2 regions of the Lysinibacillus sp. GJ-1 genome follow, and region 2 is predicted to be linked to the other one. Evidence: a T-box and tRNA genes for the amino acid it is inferred to sense, from the RefSeq annotation. Region 2 holds a T-box; the other holds one or more tRNA genes.

Region 1 (8,042 bases), 2.0 Mb from region 2:
AACTTTTTAGAGTAGCTCAGTACAGTTAGGTTAATCCCCCGCACTTAGATAATATTGATACTTATTCGTATCTATTTTATGTCTTAATTTTTTTTGAAAAAATTGTTGGTTACTCGCTGTAATTGGAAATAACCCGATAACCGGATGAATATTTGAAAGATGCAATATTTCTCTATATTCCTCTATTGAAATGTCAGTTAGTATTTCCTCACCTACTACGGTGTCTTCATTAATTGGCGTCCACATTATCATTCTTTCGATGTTCTCTTCATTGATATAAAATGGAGAAACCATTTCTTCTACAAATAAATTGTTTTCCCGAGCAAATTGTAATGGTTCCTCTTGATAATTATTTGTTCCAATAAACATATAATAGTCATCTCCAAAATGCACAAAAAAATCTATAGTTATGAAATGACAATATATGAAACCTCTTAATACCATTTTAGAAATAAGAGGGATTTGATCAATCGATACTTCTTGATCATCTTTTAATTGAAAATTGTCTAATTTTTCATCATACAATTGATTATACAGAGCACAATTACTATCTACATCAATATAAGTCATGTTAATCATTGTTAATGATTTTATATGATTGACCTCTAAAAACTTCATGATTGTATTAATATAGGCTGTTTCGACCTTTAAATATTTTTCTAATGTAAAAGTTTCACCATTAATTGTCTTCCCAATGTGAGCTGGGCTTGTCCATTCCAATTTCGTGTAATGCCCTTCATTATTTCTGAAGTCAGGATTATATTTCGTTATCCTCCATTGATATTTTATGTGATTATTCACTTTTATCACCTCTTCCTTTATCATAAACTGTACAAATACCCCAGTTTTGTTCACATTCTTTAGAAGAAAATGCTATAGAATCTAAGCTAGCTTCTTTAGAACGCATCCTATGAGAAATATTGATAATAACAAGAAGATAGGATAAAAGTATCTAATTTCTATTAAACCTCCTAACTAATTAAATGTATGAAAATTCCGTTAATTTAAAAGTTAAGCCTACATCTTGTAAACACATATATTTTAATTCCTACTAAAAGCTAAATATTGAGATATTCCGTATATAAGTAAAAATATTTTATAAAATGGATAAATAATTTGCAAGAATTAATATAAAAAAGCATCTCAGTATCCAAGATGCTCACCTTTCCTATTTAGCATACTTCCCATGCCACACTATATTTCTGTAGTTTTCTACGTCTGTGTCTCCCTCTGTACTAACAAACAATATCTTTGACTTTGGATTGAGCTGTAAAGCGACCTTTAAATCATAGTAATCCTTATTTGTCATTAATTCATAAAAACATCCAAATGGCGCTGCTCCTGATTCTCCTGCAACAATACGATTATCCGCTCCAAGTGGATTTCCCAAGACACGCATACCCGTTGCAGCTACTCTCTCACTACAACTAATACTTACCTTTGTATATGTTTTTAAAATATCCCAAGCGATAGGATTAGGCTCCCCACATGCTAAGCCAGCCATAATGGTTTGCATTTCTCCACCGACAGTAACAAACTGTCCAGTACCTCGGTTAAAACTCTCATAGAAGCAATTAGCTGCATCAGGTTCAATTAAAACAAATGTTAGTTGTTGTCCATAATATTGTTGTAAAAAAGCGACAATAGCTCCTGCAAATGAACCTACACCTGCCTGTAAAAATACATGGGTCGGTGCTTCTTGCAGATGGTCAACAATCTCTTTTGCCAATGTTGTATAGCCTTGCATAATCCATAATGGAATCTCTTCGTACCCTTCCCACATTGTATCCTGTATCACTATCCAGCCATTATCCTCTGCAAGCTGTGAGGTATACCTTACCGTTTCATCATAATTCATTGAAGTGATTTCTGCATATGCGCCCTCATTTTTAATATTTTGCAAGCGCTCTTCCGCACTACCAGCAGGCATATAAATTCGCGCCTTACAGCCAAGTTCCCTTGCTGCCCAAGCAACCCCGCGCCCATGATTGCCATCTGTCGTTGAAATAAAGGTACAGTCGCCTAATTTTTCTTTCACTTCAGGTAGTTTTAATTGTTCAAAAGACAATTCATCAATATTTTGATCTAGCAATTTCGCAACATATTTGCCAATCGCATAAATACCACCTAACACCTTAAACGCATTTAAACCAAAGCGATAGGATTCATCTTTAACAAAAATCTTACTGACCCCGAGATGCATTGCTAAAGCATCTAAATCATGTATAGGTGTTTTTTCAAAATTTTCATATGTATGATGGAATCTTTCCACACAATTAACCTGTTCTACTGTAAAATTTTGCAGTAAATCTTTACATTGTTGTAAGTTCTCTTGCAAAAGATATTGCCGATTATACACCCATCTTAAATTTTCGCTCATTCGTATGATCCCCCTTTATAATTGCTTATACCTATATTACCTAATATTGCTATTAAAGAGAATCATCATTGTATTCATAAATAGACAATGGGAAACGATGCACTCTCAATTTTTCAATCTAGCAAAAAAAACGCAGTAAATGTGTAATCACATTTACTGCGTTTTAGTATGACCCCTACGGGATTCGAACCCGTGTTACCGCCGTGAAAGGGCGGTGTCTTAACCACTTGACCAAAGGGCCAATGGCGGAGAAGGAGGGATTTGAACCCTCGCGCCGGTTACCCGACCTACACCCTTAGCAGGGGCGCCTCTTCAGCCTCTTGAGTACTTCCCCATAAATAAAAAAATGGCTCCGAAGGCAGGACTCGAACCTGCGACAACCTGATTAACAGTCAGGTGCTACTACCAACTGAGCTACTTCGGAATAATGGTGGTAAATGGACTCGAACCATCGACCTCACGCTTATCAGGCGTGCGCTCTAACCAGCTGAGCTATAGGCCCATTGGAGCGGGTGATGGGAATCGAACCCACGACATCAGCTTGGAAGGCTGAGGTTTTACCATTAAACTACACCCGCGTATATGATGGGTCAGGACGGAATCGAACCGCCGACACTTAGAGCTTCAATCTAATGCTCTACCAACTGAGCTACTGACCCATATACTTTTACTGAACCTATTTTAAAATGGCGGTCCCGACCGGGATCGAACCGGCGATCTCCTGCGTGACAGGCAGGCATGTTAACCGCTACACCACGGGACCACTTGGTTGCGGGGGCTGGATTTGAACCAACGACCTTCGGGTTATGAGCCCGACGAGCTACCACTGCTCCACCCCGCGATAATATGTTTATTCACTTCGAGTTTTTTGTACACCATTTACTAAAATTAAAACTGGAGGAGGTAGAGGGATTCGAACCCCCGCGCGGTGTTACCCGCCTGTCGGTTTTCAAGACCGATCCCTTCAGCCAGACTTGGGTATACCTCCGTACTATTATATAAATGGTGGACCTTGCAGGACTCGAACCTGCGACCGGACGGTTATGAGCCGTCTGCTCTAACCAACTGAGCTAAAGGTCCTTTAAGATGGCGGCAGAGGGGATCGAACCCCCGACCTTACGGGTATGAACCGTACGCTCTAGCCAGCTGAGCTACGCCGCCAGGATCTTTATACTGGTTATAAATTATGGTGGAGCCTAGCGGGATCGAACCGCTGACCTCCTGCGTGCAAGGCAGGCGCTCTCCCAGCTGAGCTACCATAAATTACAGATTTTTGGAAATGGTCGGGAAGACAGGATTCGAACCTGCGACCCCTTGGTCCCAAACCAAGTGCTCTACCAAGCTGAGCTACTTCCCGTTCATTTATTGGCGCGCCCGGCAGGAGTCGAACCCACAACCTTCTGATCCGTAGTCAGACGCTCTATCCAATTGAGCTACGGGCGCTTGATAAAAAATGGTGCCGAGGGGAATCGAACCGGCACGGTAGTCACCTACCGCAGGATTTTAAGTCCTGTGCGTCTGCCAGTTCCGCCACCCCGGCACATTTGGAGCGGAAGACGAGGTTCGAACTCGCGACCCCCACCTTGGCAAGGTGGTGTTCTACCACTGAACTACTTCCGCATGTGCATAAGATTATTTATCCTGGCAATTATATAAATTCAAATAAAATGGTGCGGGTGAAGGGAGTCGAACCCCCACGCCTCGCGGCGCTAGATCCTAAGTCTAGTGCGTCTGCCAATTCCGCCACACCCGCATTTTATTGTTGGCAATTAAAAATGGTGAGCCATGAAGGACTCGAACCTTCGACCCTCTGATTAAAAGTCAGATGCTCTACCAACTGAGCTAATGGCTCAAAAAATGGTGCCGGCTATAGGAATCGAACCCACGACCTACTGATTACAAGTCAGTTGCTCTACCTGCTGAGCTAAACCGGCATATGGTGGAGGATGACGGGCTCGAACCGCCGACCCTCTGCTTGTAAGGCAGATGCTCTCCCAGCTGAGCTAATCCTCCTGGGTATTATGCCTAGCGACGTCCTACTCTCACAGGGGAAGCCCCAACTACCATCGGCGCTAAAGAGCTTAACTTCCGTGTTCGGTATGGGAACGGGTGTGACCTCTTTGCCATCATCACTAGACTATATTTCGACTTTCAATACAAAGTATTACTGCATTAGCTTTATGCGTTCGGTCAGTTGCGTACTAGAGTAAGCTTCTTCCTTCTCTCAACCGCTTTTGCGAATAGCTTTTATCTCGAAACTCTTATGTATTTCGTTTTGAAGTTGTTTACCTGTCCTTCAAGACAAGAATTATTGTATAACGTTTATCTAGAGAATGCAACACTTTTTTATAAAAAAAAGAAATTATTACTTTTTAAAGATATTTTTGTTATGTGAGAGAATTTATCGCTCTGCTAACCATTATAGCAATTGTTTTTCCAAAAGAAAACATTTTATTTACACAAATCAATAAAATAGTTAAATTGTCGACAAAGAGATGTATATTTTTAACGAACGCTACTACTGTTTCTTTAATGGTGTGCTCGTTTGCATCGCTATGGAAGAGGTAGCTTTTACGCCTTTGCAACAATAAAATTATAGATGGCTTTTGCAGTTATCACTTAAAGCCCATGCTTACGTCAAGAAGCAATTTATTAGAACAAAGAAGCCTTTAATTTTTACAGGAAGTGATTTATCAGAAAAATTAAAGGCTTTTTTCAATACCTAATTTATTTTAGAATGTTAGACAATGCAAAGGTTAATTGATCAATTTCTTCAAATGTTGTTGTTGGTCCAAATGATATTCTAAAAAACTGTCGTGCTTCCTCCATTGTATAACCCATTGATATAATTGCTTTTGTGCCAGATTCACTGTGTATATCACAAGCACTACCAGTTGAAATACAAATACCGGCTTCGTTTAATTTGAGTAACACGTATTGCCCTTCCACTTTGTCCATCATCAAACCACATATATTAGGTAGTTGCCTCACACACTTAATTAATCGACAAGTTGGTGGTAAATGGCTTTGTAGATATTGACGCAACAATTCATAATGTTGACGCTCAAAATGATAGTTTTCAATGGCTGACGCAAAAGCCACAATGGCAGGTGTATCTAATGTTCCACCACGTAAACCACGTTCATGTGTTACGCCGGGTGTTAAAGACGGCACTCGAATTTGAGGATTTACAAATATTGCCCCACATCCTTTTGGTCCTCCTATTTTATGGGCAGAAATGGTAATTGCATCTACATTTGCACAAAAAGAAGTAGTTGGTAGCTTACAAAAGGACTGTACACAATCTACATGAAAAAATATATTTTGACTGTTTGCTATTAAAGCAATTTCTTCCACTGGTTGGATAGAGCCTATTTCAGAATTTACATGTTGAATTGTTATTAATGCTGTATCCTCTTTTATAGCCTCTCGTACCTGATTGACTTGAATACACCCATCCAGTTGTAAAGGTAATTTTGTAACGGAATAACCCATTTTCTCAAGTGTATTCAATGCTGCATGGACAGACGTATGCTCAGCTTGCGATGAAATTATATGCTTGCCTTTTTTTGAAGCTAAAGCCAGTGATAAAATCGATAGTAAATTCCCTTCTGTTCCGCTTCCAGTAAAAATAATCCCATCACTTTTAACGCCGAGTTTTCTTGCTACGATAGCTCTCGCCTGTTCTACAAAGTAATTTGCTTGTCCTCCTAAATCATGCAAACTTGCACTATTTCCATAATAACGTTTTGCCACTTCACAATAAGCTTCAAGTGCTTTATTCGACATTGGAGATGTTGCTGCATAATCCATGTAAATCATCTAATTCTCCCTTTCTAGTCATCAAGTCTTGTTTTCCTTTTTATTTTATGTAAAGATATGTGTCAAGACAACTGTAAAGAAGGTAGACCTATGGATGTAAAGACAGACATACTCATTATTGGTAGTGGCATTGCATCACTTCAAGCAGCACGACTACTTGGACAGTATTTTCAAGTACAGATTGTTACGAAATCCTCTGTTAAAATGAGTAGCTCTTATCGTGCACAAGGAGGCATAGCTGCCGTTACTAGTCCTGAAGATCATACAAATTTGCATATTGCTGATACATTAGCTGCCGGTGAATACCATCACGAGAAAAAATTTGTTGAAACACTTATAAAAGATGGTTCTACCATTATGAGGAAATTTCTCTTAGAGGGATTGCCCATCGATCGGCAAGAAACCGGTGAACCGGCACTTGGCTTAGAAGGAGCCCATAGTCATCATCGTATTTTACATGCTGGGGGCGATAGGACTGGTCAAATATTGATTGATTACTTACTTAAACACCTACCGTCAAATATTTCTATTCATTGCAATGAATTGGCTTTTGAATTGATGTTAAACAGCAATGGCGAGTGTATTGGCGTCATGACAAAGGGTGAAGAAGGATTAAAACGTTACTTTGCCCATCATGTCATTCTTGCTACAGGTGGTGCAGGTGCTCTTTATCCAAGCACTTCTAACTATGCAACGAATACGGGAGATGGTATTGCATTAGCATATCGCGCAGGCGCTGCCATCAGTGATATGGAATTTATGCAATTTCATCCAAGTTTATTATGGTGTGATGGCGAGGCTAAAGGATTGGTCTCTGAAGCTGTTCGAGGCGCTGGAGGTATTTTTGTTAATGCACAGCGTGAACCTATTATGACAGGTGTACATCCACTGCTAGATTTAGCACCACGTCATGTTACTGCCCACACATTATATACAAAGCGCGCATCTGGGCAAGAAACATTTATTGATATTACAAACATTCAGCACTTTGAAGAGAAATTCCCTACGATTACAAAACTTTGCATTGACAACGGTATTGATTTACAAAATGGCCAAATCCCTGTAGCACCAGGAAGTCATTTCTTAATGGGCGGCGTTATAGCTGATGACATGGGAAGAACTACGATTGGAAACCTATATGCTGTCGGCGAAGTTGCTTGTACGGGCGTTCATGGTGCAAATCGTTTAGCAAGCAATTCATTACTGGAAGGCATCACATTCGGCCAAAAGATGGCTCAATATATCATACAAACTGGTTGCAACCAAACGAATTTCACGCTTGCTGCTGCAAACTATCAACAGTCGATGCCCCCATTATTACCGAAAGAACAATTACAACAAACAATGATGCATACATTAGGCATCGTGCGAAACCCTATCGATATGCAACTTTTTGTAGAGCAATTGCCTTCATTACAAGATTTACTTCAAGTGAATGTGATGAATTTCAATGCACAGCACCTTGAACTCTACATGATGCATATTGTTGCTTCGCTGATGGGGCATGCAGCTCTTACACGAACAGAAACTCGTGGCGCTCATATTCGCAACGATACGCCTAACAGTGAAACAGACTGGGCAAAGCGCTGGATTATTTTTCAACAAGGACAAATGAAAGTGAGGAATTCAATGTATGAATATCATCAAACTCGAGGAAATGCTCAAGCAATTTTTTAATGAAGATATAGGAGATGGGGATTTATCAAGCGAACTTATCTTTTCAATCGAGCAAACCGGTTCCTTTTCCTTTTATGCAAAAGATAGTGGTATTTTTTGCGGAACACCTATTATCGAACATGGTTTTCGGTTACTCGATTCTTCCATGCAAATCACAATGCAT
Region 2 (8,042 bases):
GCAGGCAATGGACGTTTTTTAGGCTTTGTCGTAGATGCAGAGGTATCGAAAGAAACTGGCTATGTAACTGCGTTTATGATTGCAGAGCCGAGAAAGTATCTAGGTTTTTTTAGAGGAGAAGAGTCGATTAGAAAAGTCCATATGAAGGATGTTCTTGTTGTAGGAAAGGATGTCATTCTAGTAAAGGCATTATCGTAGAATCATAGCATCTGTGTGGCTTGCTTCTATTTTTTGAACAGTAAGACTGTAGCCTCTCATGTCGTTTAAGCAACGTGGATGTATCAGTATTAATAGGTCAGGCTATTCATTGATAAATCAAGAGTTGCTTGTTACAATAAAGGAAACTAAGTTGTAAAGTTGGGAAAAACAGTGACGAAAATCTTAACAAATTTAGACAAAATTAATAGTCAAATACAAGCAGCACAACAACGCTCAAATCGTGAAGCAACTAACGTTCAAGTTATTGCTGTAACGAAAGAGGTTTCCGTTGAAAGAACACAAGAAGCAATTGATGCAGGGCTTATACATTTAGGTGAAAATCGTCCTGAGGGCTTAAAGCAAAAAATTGAAGCCATTCAAGCAAATGTACACTGGCATTATATTGGATCATTACAAACTCGAAAAGTAAAACAAGTTATTAATGAAATTGATTACTTACATTCATTAGATCGTTTAAGTTTAGCTGAAGAGATTGAAAAAAGAGCAACAAAACCTGTAAAATGTTTTGTACAAGTTAATGTGTCAGGTGAACAATCGAAGCATGGTTTAACGATTGATGACGCAGTTACATTTATTGAATCTTTACAAAACTTTACGAAAATTCAAGTTGTAGGTCTAATGACAATGGCACCAAATACAGAGGACGAAACAATCATTCGCTCTGTTTTTAAGCAATTAAAACAATGTCAACAGCAAATAGCCGAACGAGGATTCGCACACGCGCCTTGTACCGAGTTATCAATGGGCATGTCTAATGACTTTGAAATAGCGGTAGAGGAAGGAGCTACATTCGTTCGAGTCGGAACGGCTCTTGTTGGAAATGAAAGAGGGGAACAGGATGAGCATGAAAAATAAAATTAAAAACTTCTTTTATCTTGAAGAAGAATTAGAAGAAGAAATCACGCAAGCTCCTATTCAACAGCAACAACCCGTGCAGCAACAACCGATTCATGCAGCTAAACCTAAAAAGGTCATTAAGGAACGTAAAGCACAGATTCATGAAATTGTACCGCAAAGTACAGCTGCCAATAATAATATTGTCAGTTTACAAGCAGCAATGAATACAAAGGGTGCGAAAGTTGTATTAGTAGAACCGAGAGTTTATGCAGAGGCACAAGATATCGCAGAAAACTTAAAGAACAAACGTGCAACGATTGTGAATCTACAACGTATCGATCGAGAACAAGGTATAAGAATCATTGACTTTTTAAGTGGTACAGTCTATGCACTTGGAGGAGATATTCAACGTATAGGCAAAGATATTTTCTTATGCACACCAGATAATGTTGAAGTGTCTGGCGAAATTTCAAATTTTATTTTAGACGATAATTAATAGCGAGGATTGTAGTTTATATGACTTTATATATCATTTTGCATTATGTGGATTTAGCATTTACTGTGTATTCATTTATGCTAGTTGCATATGTTTTAATGTCTTGGGTACCAGCTGCTCAAAGTTCAGCAATTGGCCGTTTTTTAGAAAAAGTATGTGAGCCGTATTTAGGGATTTTTAGAAAATTTATTCCAACTATTGGTATGATTGATATTTCTCCGATTGTAGCAATATTTATGTTAAATTTTATTAAAAACGGGCTTTTTATTGTAATTCAAAAAATATTCTTTATGTTTTAGTCAAAATCCTCACAGTTGGTGGGGATTTTTTGTGTAAAGGGGAAATACTAGGCTTAAAAAAGTAGTAGTTTCTAATGAATGAACAAATGGATGAGGTAGATGAGGTGAACGATAGATGGAGCATTTAATACAACATTTTAGGAAGGATGAGCAACCCTTTATTGAGCAGGTGGTAAGCTGGCAGCGCGAGGTAGAAGATCGTTATGCCCCTAAACTTACTGACTTTTTAGACCCAAGGCAGCGTTTTATTGTAGCATCTGTTATTGGGCAAAATAATGTGCTCCATACAACAAGTGATGGTCTATTTCATGAGGCAGAACGTCAGCGCATGCTTATTTTCCCAACGTATTTTGAACCCCAGAAGGAAGATTACCAGCTGAAAGTCTTTACTATTCACTATCCTGCAAGGTTTGTGCAATTGCGTCATCCAGATGTACTCGGTGCCCTTTTATCTTTAGGGCTTGATCGTGCCAAATTCGGGGATATTCGTGTCAATGAACAACAAGTACAGTTTGTGGTGGCAAAAGAGGTGGCAGATTATGTACGCCTTCATTTAACGGGGATTGGGAAAGTAAAAGTACATGTCGAATCGATGAAAGAGTTTCAAGTGCTGATCGAAAATGAAGAGGACTGGCAGGAGGAGTCACATACGGTTTCTTCAATGCGTTTAGATGTCATTATCGCAACCGTATTAAAGATTTCTCGTCAAAAAGCCCAAGCACTTATTACGGGAAAGAAAGTGCGAGTAAACTGGACTGAACGAGATGCAGTTGCTTTTGAATGTCAAGAAGGTGATATTTTGTCAGTACGTGGAAGTGGTCGAGTGAAAATAATAATGACTGAAGGCCGAACAAAGAAAGATAAAATCCGTTTACAAATCGGTCGATTGACCCAAAAAGGCTAAAAAACATGTAATTTCCATTTATTTTTACTGCTAAGTTGTTAGAACAATTGTATAATAAGAATTACGAATGTACATGTAAAGGAGAGAAGGATCGTATGCCATTATCACCTATTGATATACATAATAAGGAGTTTACAAAATCTTTCAGAGGTTATGCTGAAGATGAAGTAAATGAATTTTTAGATCAAATCATTAAAGATTATGAAAAACTACTGCGTGAGAAAAAAGAAGTCGATAAGCAATTAGAAATGGCTTTAGAGCAAGCGAGACATTTTAATTCTTTAGAGGAAACATTACAAAAATCTATAGTTGTTGCCCAAGAGGCGGCTGATGAAGTACGCAGAAATTCGCAAAAAGAAGCAAAGCTTATTGTGAAGGAAGCAGAAAAAAATGCTGATCGCATCGTCAATGAGGCATTAACGAAAGCACGTAAAGTAACAATCGAGATAGATGAACTGAAAAAACAATCAAAGGTTTTCCGCAATCGTTTTAAAATGCTTGTAGAAGCACAGTTAGATTTACTGAATGCAGATGATTGGGATCATTTATTGCAGTATGATATTGATTTAACCGAAATTCAGTCTTCTGTTGAGGAAGCACAAGAGTCAGAAGAAATGTAAATAAGGCTTTTACTTAAAAAAGTGAAGGTATCATGTGATGAATATGACTTGACGCAATTCGTGGATTTCCATATACTATTGTAATAGTAAATAAAATAAGCACTTATATGCATAGAGGCAGAGACGAAGACAGTATTTGTTAGGCGTTGACAAGCGATTTGGGGATAGTGGGAGCCCATACAAGCAAATAACAAAGAAAATCACTTCTGAGCTAAATAACTGAACGGCTAGTAAGTTATTTCGGAGCGCACAACGTTAACGTGCTTTCAAGCGGTAGTATATTATGTACTACAACTAGGGTGGTACCGCGAGTTCAAGCTTCTCGTCCCTTACAGGGATTGAGGGGCTTTTTTGTTGTTACTGTTTTGACTTTGGGGCATCATTCGCAGGACATTCGAAATAGCATTGTTTAAATATTAAGCGCAAGTCGTGTTGCATTCACTTTGCTGAGGCTTTTAAGAAGCTGTATGCCATGGATGCTAAGCAGTTGTTCTCTGTTTGCAAAAAATAAAGGAGGAATTACAAATGGTTGAATATAAAGAAACCTTATTAATGCCGAAAACGGATTTTCCTATGCGTGGGAACTTACCAGCAAATGAACCAAAAATGCAAGAAAAATGGAATGAGATGGACATCAATAAATTACAAATGGAGCGTACAGCTGGTCGCCCAGAGTATGTGTTACATGATGTCCCTCCATATGCAAATGGTGATATTCATATTGGCCATGCGTTAAATAAAGTGATAAAAGATATGATTACACGCCATCGCTCCATGACTGGCTATCATGTCAACTATATTCCAGGTTGGGATACACATGGTTTACCAATTGAACAAGCTTTAACAAACAAAGGTGTTAAACGTAAAGAAATGTCCATTGCAGATTTCCGTGAGCTTTGTGAAAAATATGCTTATGAGCAAATTGACAATCAGCGTGCACAATTCCGCCGTCTAGGCATTCGTGGCGATTGGGAAAACCCATATATTACGTTAAAACCAGAATTTGAAGCGCGTCAAATTGAAGTATTCGGTAAAATGGCGGAAAAAGGCTATATTTATAAAGGCTTAAAACCAGTATATTGGTCGCCTTCATCTGAGTCTGCATTAGCGGAAGCAGAAATTGAATATAAAGATGTTAAATCAGCTTCTATTTATGTCAGCTTTGCCCTTAAAGATGCAAAAGGCGTTGTGCCAGCCGATGCGAAATTTATTATTTGGACGACTACACCTTGGACACTACCTGCAAACTTAGGGATTTCGTTAAATCCAGAGTTTATCTATGTAGTTGTGGCAGTAGCAGATAAAAAATTCATTATCGCGAAAGAATTGTTAGAAACAGTTGCAAAAGAGCTTGAATGGGAAACGTACGAAGTTGTGCAAGAAGTAAAAGGGGAAGCATTAGATCGTCTTGTAGCCCAACATCCATTTTACGACCGTGAATCGCTTGTGATGGTCGGAGAACATGTTTCTGCGGAAGCAGGTACAGGTTGTGTTCATACAGCTCCAGGACATGGTGAAGATGACTATCAAATTGGGAAAGCTTATGGTTTACCTATTCTTAGTCCAGTGGATAACAGCGGTTGTTATACAGACGAAGCACCAGGTTTTGAAGGTGTCTTCTACAATGATGCAAATAAAATGGTTACTGCCAAATTAGAAGAAGTTGGCGCATTAGAAAAATTAAGCTTCTTTACGCACTCGTATCCACATGACTGGCGTACAAAAAAACCAGTTATTTATCGTGCTACACCACAATGGTTTGCGTCTATCGATGCCTTCCGTGATGAATTATTAGCAGCGGTTAAATCGACGACATTCACACCTGCTTGGGGTGAAACACGTCTTTATAATATGATTCGTGATCGTGGCGATTGGGTTATTTCTCGTCAACGTGCATGGGGTGTACCAATTCCAATTTTCTATGCTGAAAATGGTGAACCAATCATTACACCAGAAACAATTGCGCATATTTCTGCATTATTCCGTGAGCATGGTTCAAATATTTGGTTCCAAATGACTGCGAAAGAATTATTGCCAGAAGGCTTTACACATCCAGGTAGCCCGAATGGTGAGTTTACGAAAGAAAATGATATTATGGACGTTTGGTTTGACTCAGGTTCATCTCACCAAGGTGTGCTAGTTGAACGTGGACTGAAATATCCAGCGGATCTTTACTTAGAAGGTTCTGATCAACACCGTGGATGGTTTAACTCTTCGTTAATTACATCTGTGGCGATTAATGGCTATGCGCCTTATAAAGGCTTATTAACGCATGGTTTCGTTCTTGATGGCGATGGTCGCAAAATGAGTAAGTCACTAGGAAACGTTATTATCCCTCAAAAGGTAATGGACCAATATGGTGCTGATATTTTACGTCTATGGGTAGCATCTGTAGATTATACGGCTGATGTGCGTATTTCTATGGATATGTTAAAACAAGTGTCTGAAGTGTACCGTAAAATCCGTAATACATTCCGTTTCTTACACGGTAATGTAGCTGATTTCAATCCACAACAAGATCGTGTAGCCTATGCAGATTTACGCGAAATGGATCAATACATTTATATGCGTTTACAAGATGTCTTAAAAACGGTGCGTGGTGCTTACGACCGCTATGATTTTGCGGCTGTCTACCATGCAGTGAATAACTTTGTTGCTGTAGAATTATCTTCTTTCTACTTAGACATCGCAAAAGATGTTGTTTATATTGAAGGGCATGACAATAAAGACCGTCGTGCAATGCAAACAGTCATGTATGATACATTAATGACATTAGTAAAAGTCATGACACCAATTATTCCACATACAACGGATGAGGTGTGGTCTTACTTACATGCACAAGGTGTTGTAGAAGAGATGTCAGTGCAATTAACTGATTTCCCATCAGTAGATGAGCAAGCAAACTTTGATGAGCTTCGTGGCAAATGGGCAGCGATTATCGGAGTGCGTGATGATATTCTAAAAGCATTAGAAGAAGCGCGTAATGCTAAAACAATCGGTAAGTCTCTTGAAGCAAAAATAACAGTTTATGCTAACCAAGAAGTGTTAACATTATTGCATGATGCCAACATTGATTTTGCCCAACTTTCTATCGTTTCTGCTTTTGAGGTAGCAGCAATTGAATCAGCTCCTGCTGAAGCGTTAGCGTTAGAACATGTTTCCATTGTTGTTGAAAAAGCAACAGGCGAAAAGTGTGAGCGTTGCTGGTCAATTTCTGCAACAGTTGGAACAAATGAAGCACATCCAACAGTGTGTGCTCGTTGTGCCGAAGTTGTTGAAAAATATTATGTATAAAAATTAATGAACAATGAGCAGCTCGATGATTTTAGATCGGCTGCTCATTTTTTTTAAATGCGTGGAACATGTTGAACATACCGATCCAAATTAAGAACATAGTGGAAAGTAGACCATAAATGGGAGATAAGCGAGGATATCTAGATGAATAGCTTTTAGGATACAAACATGCAAAAGTAACCTTTATTTAAACAATATTTCAATTGTGTTTCGGTAATCCGTTGGAGATATTCCTACATATTTTTTAAATGTAAGGCTGTAATAATTGGGTGTATTAAAGCCCGAGCTTGCTGCGATTTTTTCAATGGTGTAGTCAAATTTCCGCAAGTAGGGGAGTGTTTTGATAATGCGTGTATACGCTACATAATCGACAAAATTACGACCCGTTTCTTTTTTAAATAATCGGCTAAAGTGAGTAGGACTAAAATTAATAGATTTCGCTACATCGCTAATAACTAGCTGTTCATCGTAATGCTCTTCAATGTAGTGAATAGCCTTTTGTAGCTGTTCATGCTTCGTTAAATCCTCATAAAATCGTATATGAATATTATCGACGGGTGGCTTTCTACGTGCTTTTCTAGCTTGACTATAGGATTCTTTGACTTGCATAGATTGCAAAAAAACACCACCAATGCCCATAAAAAGATGGATACTATAATCGTTTTTCAATTGCTCGATTACCGTCAGTAAAGTAGTGACGCCTTCTGTCCAATGTTTAAAAGATGTATACGTTATAGGAATCCGCATTAGCAGTAATAAGTAACGCTCGAAATTTAAAAAGGACAACGGTGCTTTATCGGCAAAATGTTGACGAAAAACATTTGTAATTACACTACTAGCATCGTAAGGAATTGGTCGGTTTTGCTGAATATCTACGTAGCCTTGAATTAAGAAAACGATATTGGGAATACAGTCAGTTGATAAAAAGGAAGAGGCTTGTACAATTTCCTGTTCATTGTTGATTTCTCCCCGTATTAAGCGTCTTAAAAACGCTTCGCGAAACGGCGATGTATGATCTTGAGGGAATTGTTGCGAAAGTTCAAGCATCGTGACTGTACTTGCTTGCTGTTCTTTATGGGAAGTATAAAGCTTTTTTACAATTCGTAAAAACTTTTGTTTGTGCAACGGTTTTATAAGAAGTGCTTGTAAATTTAATTCAATGGCAATACCTGCCGAGTACGCTAGGTGTACTGCAACAATTGGGACAATAATACTGTTAGGATAATGTTTCTTTAACCGATTGACCTTAATCCAATCAAATAATCCCCTAATTTCATAGACGAATATAACTACCTCGTGTGCACGTGGTTGTGTACATTCAGTAAATGTGTTAGGGAGGAATTCTTCTAACCACCCTAGCATTTGCTGTTTTT

Evidence for each region. A T-box is a leader RNA that pairs with one kind of tRNA and senses whether it is charged. The one in region 2 lies ahead of ileS (isoleucine--tRNA ligase), so its partner is inferred to be a tRNA-Ile.
Region 1: it encodes a tRNA-Ile, which carries the amino acid that the T-box ahead of ileS (isoleucine--tRNA ligase) is inferred to sense. The anticodon was not compared.

The regions. Positions count from the first base shown of each region.
Region 1 covers NZ_CP088912.1:3,663,023-3,671,064, forward strand. Annotated here, with positions in the region: gene LO754_RS18045 (DUF7683 domain-containing protein) at 31-801, opposite strand; gene dpaL (diaminopropionate ammonia-lyase) at 1,169-2,380, opposite strand; tRNA gene LO754_RS18055 (tRNA-Glu) at 2,550-2,621, opposite strand; tRNA gene LO754_RS18060 (tRNA-Ser) at 2,624-2,714, opposite strand; tRNA gene LO754_RS18065 (tRNA-Asn) at 2,728-2,804, opposite strand; tRNA gene LO754_RS18070 (tRNA-Ile) at 2,809-2,882, opposite strand; tRNA gene LO754_RS18075 (tRNA-Gly) at 2,885-2,958, opposite strand; tRNA gene LO754_RS18080 (tRNA-Phe) at 2,967-3,039, opposite strand; tRNA gene LO754_RS18085 (tRNA-Asp) at 3,068-3,143, opposite strand; tRNA gene LO754_RS18090 (tRNA-Met) at 3,147-3,221, opposite strand; tRNA gene LO754_RS18095 (tRNA-Ser) at 3,276-3,368, opposite strand; tRNA gene LO754_RS18100 (tRNA-Ile) at 3,384-3,460, opposite strand; tRNA gene LO754_RS18105 (tRNA-Met) at 3,468-3,541, opposite strand; tRNA gene LO754_RS18110 (tRNA-Pro) at 3,661-3,737, opposite strand; tRNA gene LO754_RS18115 (tRNA-Arg) at 3,747-3,823, opposite strand; tRNA gene LO754_RS18120 (tRNA-Gly) at 3,926-4,000, opposite strand; tRNA gene LO754_RS18125 (tRNA-Leu) at 4,049-4,133, opposite strand; tRNA gene LO754_RS18130 (tRNA-Lys) at 4,157-4,232, opposite strand; tRNA gene LO754_RS18135 (tRNA-Thr) at 4,239-4,314, opposite strand; tRNA gene LO754_RS18140 (tRNA-Val) at 4,318-4,393, opposite strand; rRNA gene rrf (5S ribosomal RNA) at 4,404-4,517, opposite strand; gene LO754_RS18150 (cysteine desulfurase family protein) at 5,108-6,193, opposite strand; gene nadB (L-aspartate oxidase) at 6,293-7,879, shown strand; gene nadC (carboxylating nicotinate-nucleotide diphosphorylase) at 7,836-8,042, shown strand, end outside.
Region 2 covers NZ_CP088912.1:933,006-941,047, forward strand. Annotated here, with positions in the region: gene LO754_RS04290 (YlmC/YmxH family sporulation protein) at 1-198, shown strand, start outside; gene LO754_RS04295 (YggS family pyridoxal phosphate-dependent enzyme) at 370-1,074, shown strand; gene LO754_RS04300 (cell division protein SepF) at 1,058-1,552, shown strand; gene LO754_RS04305 (YggT family protein) at 1,573-1,851, shown strand; gene LO754_RS04310 (YlmH family RNA-binding protein) at 1,967-2,755, shown strand; gene LO754_RS04315 (DivIVA domain-containing protein) at 2,851-3,375, shown strand; T-box leader at 3,487-3,708, shown strand; gene ileS (isoleucine--tRNA ligase) at 3,901-6,669, shown strand; gene LO754_RS04325 (AraC family transcriptional regulator) at 6,853-8,031, opposite strand.